DNA from 3 places in the Pseudomonas sp. LBUM1646 genome. Region 2 is predicted to be linked to each of the others. Evidence: predicted binding sites of a transcription regulator. Region 2 holds the regulator's gene; each other region holds the start of a gene.
What was found. The regulator FliA, encoded in region 2, starts transcription of late flagellar genes. The targets are predictions, from matches to a motif close to CTAAAGTTTNNNNNNNNNNNGCCGNTAA.
Positions count from the first base shown of each region.

Region 1: ACA071_RS14565 (methyl-accepting chemotaxis protein) is a predicted target of FliA. The motif match lies at 1,289-1,316, and genes of this name have one in related genera.
Region 3: ACA071_RS27025 (methyl-accepting chemotaxis protein) is a predicted target of FliA. The motif match lies at 1,223-1,250, and genes of this name have one in related genera.

Region 1 covers NZ_CP166810.1:3,136,475-3,138,738, forward strand. Annotated here, with positions in the region: gene ACA071_RS14565 (methyl-accepting chemotaxis protein) at 1-1,221, opposite strand, end outside; gene ACA071_RS14570 (hypothetical protein) at 1,640-2,158, shown strand; gene ACA071_RS14575 (aldo/keto reductase) at 2,202-2,264, opposite strand, start outside.
Region 2 covers NZ_CP166810.1:1,851,128-1,853,391, forward strand. Annotated here, with positions in the region: gene fleN (flagellar synthesis regulator FleN) at 91-921, shown strand; gene fliA (RNA polymerase sigma factor FliA) at 918-1,658, shown strand; gene ACA071_RS08230 (chemotaxis response regulator CheY) at 1,827-2,198, shown strand; gene ACA071_RS08235 (protein phosphatase CheZ) at 2,221-2,264, shown strand, end outside.
Region 3 covers NZ_CP166810.1:5,924,466-5,926,729, forward strand. Annotated here, with positions in the region: gene ACA071_RS27025 (methyl-accepting chemotaxis protein) at 1-1,162, opposite strand, end outside; tRNA gene ACA071_RS27030 (tRNA-Pro) at 1,316-1,392, opposite strand; tRNA gene ACA071_RS27035 (tRNA-Lys) at 1,490-1,565, opposite strand; tRNA gene ACA071_RS27040 (tRNA-Pro) at 1,571-1,647, opposite strand; tRNA gene ACA071_RS27045 (tRNA-Asn) at 1,657-1,732, opposite strand; gene clpB (ATP-dependent chaperone ClpB) at 2,030-2,264, opposite strand, start outside.

The DNA of each region.
Region 1 (2,264 bases), 1.3 Mb from region 2:
GTGCGCCGAGGTCCGTTGCAGGTTGTCCAGGCTCGACGCCATGGCCCCGGTGGCCTGGGTCACTTCGCCGATCATGTTCTGCAAGTAGATGATGAAGGCGTTGACCGAATGGCCGATGGCCCCCAGTTCGTCCTCGGCGCGGATGGTAATGCGCTTGGTCAGGTCGGCGTCGCCGGCCGACAGCGCGTCGATGTTGGCCTTGAGGATTTTCATGCGATGGATCAGTTGGCGAATCGCGTAGATCTGCAGCAACACCAACAGGATCACCATCGGAATCTGCAACAGGCTCAAGGTGTTCAGCACATCGTCACGCTGGGCGGTGATCAGCTTGGTCGGCAGGGCGGTGGCGAGGAACCACGGCGTGCCTTCGATCGGGCGCATGAAGAAGGTGCTGGCTTCGCCATTGTTGTCGAATTCGACCCGCTGCGCCTTATCACGGTTTTGCAGACCAGCCTTGACCTGGCTGGCGAACGGCGAGTTGCCGGCCAGCTCACTGATGTTCTTTAGAACGACCGGCCCGCTGATGCGCGAACTGTTGCTGATGATTTTGCCGTCGGCTTCGACGATCAGCATCTCGGCGCCGAGGTCTTTTTCCTTGCGCGCGATCAGGTCATTGAAGAAGCCCAGGGTTACATCGATGGTCGACACGCCGTAGGCCACGCCATTTTTCTGAATGGCCATGGCGCAGTTGGTGCGCGGCTCGGCACTGGCGTCATCTTTATAGGCCGCGGCCCAGGCGCACTGGCCGCGCGGGGTTGCCATGCCGCCCTTGTACCAGGTCTGGTCGTAATAGTTGGGCGCGGCGTCGCTGTTCCAGAACGTATTGACCGCCAGTTTGCCGGAGCTGTCGCGGTGCCAGAAGGTGCTGAACTTGTTGCGCCCCGCTTCACGCTGGCCGGGCAATGGCCAGATACCGCCACCAAACACTTTCAGCTCGCCGTACTGGTCCACCAGACCGGGCAACACCGTATCGATGGCGGCGCTGTCGAGCAGGGGAATGGTCTGGGTGATGCTGCGTTGCTGGGCCTGGACCTTGTTCAGTTCGCCCTGGATCTGCTCGGCGACTTCGGCGATGCGGTTAAGGGCCACCTGTTCTTCGGTGTGGCGCAGTTTCGGCGCGACCAACTGGCTGATGCCCACCACCGTGAGCACCGATAGCAGCAGGATGAACAGGACCAGAAACAGCGTGTAGCGAGCCTGAATGGTACGGAATGCGGGCATGGGACCGGTCCTTGTGCTGCGTTCTTATTGTTGGAATTCGGGATTGGAAATTGGGGGTGTCGAAGACTTATCGGCCCGCTTGGGGGGAGCTTTAGGTACGCGCGTACAAGAAACGCATTTAAGGGACGGGCGGGCCGGGAGAGGTGAGTGTCGCCGCCGATACAAGCAGACTGATCAGCGGAATATGACAATCGATGAATCGCCTATACCAAGATTAAAAATTCCCTGTAGACCAATGAAAACGGGCACTTGGAGATTTGTATCGAAAATGTACGAGATTTGTAAAAAGTTGAAATATTTGTAGGTGGGCCGTCGTTTCGCGCCGATACTTCCCCGCATTCATCTCGCTTAAACAAGGATTTTTTATGTTCCCGTCGCAAGGACATCCGAACGTCGTCGCGCTGGCAGGAGTACGGTCATGACTATCGGTGTGGTCGGTAGCTGGACTGCCAAATCGGGCCTGCTGGTACGCCAGGGTTCGCCCAATGCCAAACCGGTGTCGCAGAGTGCCAAGGTGCGGGAAATCCTGACCATGGTCGGCACCAACCCGACATTGCTGGACCGCACGAAGATGGATGCCGAGCAACTGTTCAAGCAGGTCAAGGGCTTTGATCCGACGAACATCTCGGCCAAGCAACTGGGCAACATGAGCACCTTCCTCAAGCAGAAGGGCATCATCGGTGATGTGACCGCGCTGACATTGCTCAACGCTGGCGACAAGTTCGACAAGTTCGGTGTGCCGAATGACCCCGATGCGAAGTTCAATGCGCTGGAGTACTTTGCCACTCAACTGGACTCCATCCAGAACAACAACCTCAAGGGCAACAAGTACGCCAACTACCTGGTCCCTGAGTTCAAGAAAGCGATCTACGTCTTGCAGAACCTCAAGACCTACGGCGAAGGTAACGGCACGACGGTCAAGAAGAAGGAAGTCTGAAGTGGGCTTCTGACCCGATTGACTCGGGTCAGAAGACGCTCGATCAACGATCGAGCAACTGCATCACCGCTTCCGGGTAACGCAAGCCGGCGGTGGCATCGGCGGG
Region 2 (2,264 bases):
ACATCGATGGTCTGCCATGCATTGTTCAGTTAATGAACGCGCAGCCAGTAATGTGGCCTCCGTCTATGCAAGACAAGGTAAAGAAATAACATGGGCAGCATGCATCCCGTACAGGTGATCGCGGTGACCGGCGGCAAAGGTGGCGTCGGGAAGACTAACGTGTCAGTGAACTTGTCCCTGGCTCTAGCAGAGCTTGGCCGGCGCGTCATGCTGCTGGACGCCGATCTGGGTCTGGCGAACGTCGACGTTCTGCTGGGACTGACGCCCAAACGTACCCTGGCCGACGTGATCGAAGGCCGCTGCGAGCTGCGCGACGTTCTGTTGCAGGGCCCGGGCGGTATCCGCATCGTCCCGGCCGCGTCCGGCACCCAGAGCATGGTTCATCTGAGCCCTGCCCAGCATGCCGGCCTGATCCAGGCCTTCAGCGATATCGGCGATAACCTCGACGTATTGGTGATCGACACCGCTGCGGGTATTGGTGACTCGGTAGTCAGTTTTGTCCGCGCCGCCCAGGAAGTGTTGCTGGTGGTCTGCGACGAGCCGACCTCCATCACCGACGCCTACGCCCTGATCAAACTGCTGAACCGCGATTACGGCATGAACCGCTTCCGCGTCCTGGCCAACATGGCCCAGAGCCCGCAAGAAGGTCGCAACCTGTTCGCCAAGTTGACCAAGGTCACGGACCGCTTCCTCGACGTCGCCTTACAATACGTCGGCGCCGTGCCTTACGACGAAAGTGTGCGCAAGGCCGTGCAGAAACAACGCGCCGTCTACGAAGCCTTTCCGCGCTCCAAGTGCGCCCTGGCGTTCAAGGCGATTGCACAGAAAGTCGACACGTGGCCGCTACCGGCCAACCCGCGTGGGCATCTGGAGTTTTTCGTCGAGCGCCTCGTGCAACAGACCGCAGGACCCGTCCTATGACAGCCAGTGGCTACAACCTCTACAAGAAGTCGGCACGTGATGCGCAATACGAGCTGATCGAGCGTTACGCGCCACTGGTCAAACGCATTGCTTATCACTTGCTGGCGCGTCTGCCGGCCAGTGTCCAGGTGGAAGACCTGATCCAGGCCGGGATGATTGGCCTGCTTGAAGTGTCGACCAAATACGACGCCAGCAAAGGCGCGAGTTTCGAAACGTACGCGGGCATTCGAATCCGTGGCGCGATGCTCGATGAAGTACGCAAGGGGGACTGGGCACCACGTTCGGTCCACCGCAATACCCGTATGGTTAGCGACGCAATTCGCTCGATTGAAGCTAAAACCGGCCGTGATGCTAAAGATCACGAAGTTGCGGCCGAACTCCAATTGAGTCTCGACGATTATTACGGGATTTTGAACGATACCTTGGGCAGCCGCCTGTTCAGTTTCGACGACCTGTTGCAGGACGGCGAACACGAAGGGCTGCACGAGGATGGCGCCAGTGCTCATCTGGAGCCGTCACGCGATCTGGAAGATGAACGCTTCCAGACTGCGCTGGCGGACGCGATTGCCAATTTGCCGGAGCGTGAGCGACTGGTGTTGGCGCTGTACTACGACGAAGAGCTGAACCTCAAGGAAATCGGTGAGGTCCTGGGTGTCAGCGAATCGCGTGTCAGCCAGTTACACAGCCAGTGCGCGGCCCGTTTGCGGGGGCGTTTGGGGGAGTGGCGAGCGCGCTGAAGGCAGTGTGGGGACACTGCGAACGAGGCTGGTGTGGTGTTGAACTGCAGCGGTCTCGATTTGTTGTGCTCCAGACAGTCATTTGAGTGCTTTGCCGGATTGATTGAAATGGCGCGTCCAGGTGCTGGGCGCGTTTAAGACTGCTTGGAGGTCGAATTGGACAAGAACATGAAAATCCTCATCGTTGATGACTTCTCAACGATGCGGCGGATCATTAAAAACCTGTTGCGTGACCTTGGGTTCACCAACACGGTCGAGGCTGACGATGGCACCACTGCCATTCCGGTTCTCAACAGCGGCAGCATCGACTTTCTGGTAACAGACTGGAACATGCCCGGCATGACCGGCATCGACCTGCTGCGCCACGTGCGCGCCGATGAGAAGCTCAAGAGCCTGCCCGTGCTGATGGTGACCGCGGAAGCCAAGCGCGAACAGATCATCGAAGCGGCCCAGGCCGGTGTTAACGGTTATGTGGTCAAACCCTTCACGGCCCAGGCGTTGAAAGACAAAATCGAGAAAATTTTCGAACGCATCGGTTGAGCAACTGCGCCACGGGGGAGCTATGGAGCATAACGAATCTTCACAGGGCGATTTTGAATCGACCCT
Region 3 (2,264 bases), 2.9 Mb from region 2:
ACAGGTTCGTTTGCTCGGCAATGGCGCGAATCACGTCCAGCACCTTGCCGATGTCCTGGGACTGATTGGCCAGCGACTGCACCAACTCGCCGGTGTGCTGTACGTCGCTGGCGAGGGCGCTGATCGCGCTGGCAGTTTCGCTGACCCGTTCCTGGCCCAGATGCGCCGACTCACTGGATTGACGGGTAGCGTCGGACGTGGACACCGCGTTGCGTGCGACTTCTTCCACAGCCGTGGTCATTTCGTTGACTGCGGTGGCGGCTTGTTCGATCTCGTTATTCTGCTGTTGTAGATCTTGGGTGCTGTCGAGGGTAACAGCGTTCAACTCGTCGGCCGCCGTGGCCAGTTGAGTGGCCGAACCACTGATGCCTTGCAGGGTTTCACGCAAGTTCTGCTGCATGGTCGCCAGGGCCTTGAGCAAGCGGCTGACTTCATCGCTACCGTGGGTTTCGATGGGATTGGTGAGATCACCACGGGCCACATTTTCTGCGGCATTCAGGGCTTCATTCAACGGGTGCACGATGCTGCGGGTCAGTAACATCGCCAGGCCGACGGTGGCCAGCGCCGCCAGGGCGATGAACAGGCTGACAATCGTGCGCGAGGTTTCGTAGTGCGCGGCGGAGTTCTGGCTTTCGGTGGCGACTTGTTTGGCGAACAGATCCGCCAAGTCGGTGAGTTGTTTGCCGGAGCCATCGACCACGGTCTTCATATCCACCAGCAGCAACTTGGTCAGTTCGTCGCGACGGCCCTGTTCCGCCAGGGTGAACGATTGCGCGATGCCCGAGCGGTACGCGGCGAAGGTGGTTTTGAATTGGTCATATAACTGCTTGCCTTCAGCGGTGTTAACCAGCTTGTCGTAGGCAGCAATCTTGTCGCTCAGCTCCCTGTCCCGGGTGTCCATCTGGCTGCGGTACTGCGCAATGTTCTTAGGGTCCTGGTCCAGAGCCATGCGCAGGGAGATGGTACGGATGCGCAGCATGATCTCGCGGATCTCATCGCCGCCACGGATGCTCGGCAACCATTGGCTTTCAACCGCCACCTCGCTGTCACGAATGCTCGACATCTGCCCCAGCGCAAACACCCCGAGCAACGCCACCAGCACCGCAATCAGGGCAAAACCCAGCGCAGCACGGGGAGCAATATTCAGCTGACGAAGAAACATAACGAGCGCCTTTTGTTTTTATGGGCGGGAGGGAGGCGCTGTTTGCGCTCCGATGGCTCGTTATCGGCAAGTTGTACGATGACTTTAAGCTGGATTACGCTTTTTCAAAGACAAAAAAAATCCCCGTATCTTTCGATACGAGGATTTTTAATATGGTCGGGGTAAGGGGATTCGAACTCCTGACATCCTGCTCCCAAAGCAGGCGCGCTACCGGACTGCGCTATACCCCGGTAAAAAAAAGGCGACCTTTCAGTCGCCTTCTTCTTCGATCAGCGCTTTTGGCCTCTGATCTTAAGATCTGATCCCAGCGTTAACTGGTTTCAAAAATGGTGGGTCGTGTGGGATTCGAACCTACGACCAATTGGTTAAAAGCCAACTGCTCTACCAACTGAGCTAACGACCCAAAAATGGTCGGGGTAAGGGGATTCGAACTCCTGACATCCTGCTCCCAAAGCAGGCGCGCTACCGGACTGCGCTATACCCCGGTTTGAAATTGGCTCCGTGACCAGGACTCGAACCTGGGACCCAATGATTAACAGTCATTTGCTCTACCGACTGAGCTATCACGGAACTACATATTTCAATTTACAACGGTGAAGCTTGTTGCATCTCTCGACCCGTTCGCATCGCTGCGTTCGTGTGTCTGAGGCGCGCTATTCTACAATCTTAAGCACCTCTGTCAACCCCCTAAATTGCATTCAAGTTAATGATTTGCAACTTATTTCAGATTTCTGCTTGGGGAGCAGAAACCCTTCCGGGCGACTTACTGCGGGGCGCACTTTACAAGCCTTTTCCTTAGAGTTCAACAGCCTGGCGAAAAAAAGGCCTCGCAATGCGAGGCCTTGTTTATTTCACTGGCATTACGACTCAGGAGAAAACGATTTCGTCATTTTCCACCTTGCCGACAGCGGTCTCGCCCGGGAGGAAACGCCCGGACAGAATCAACTGCGCCAGCGGGTTCTCGATCCAGCGCTGGATCGCCCGTTTGAGCGGCCGTGCGCCATAGACCGGGTCGTAACCCACCGCGATCAACTTATCCATCGCTTCAGGGCTGAGTTCCAGTTTCAGCTCGCGCTCGGTCAGGCGACTGCGCAGACGGCCC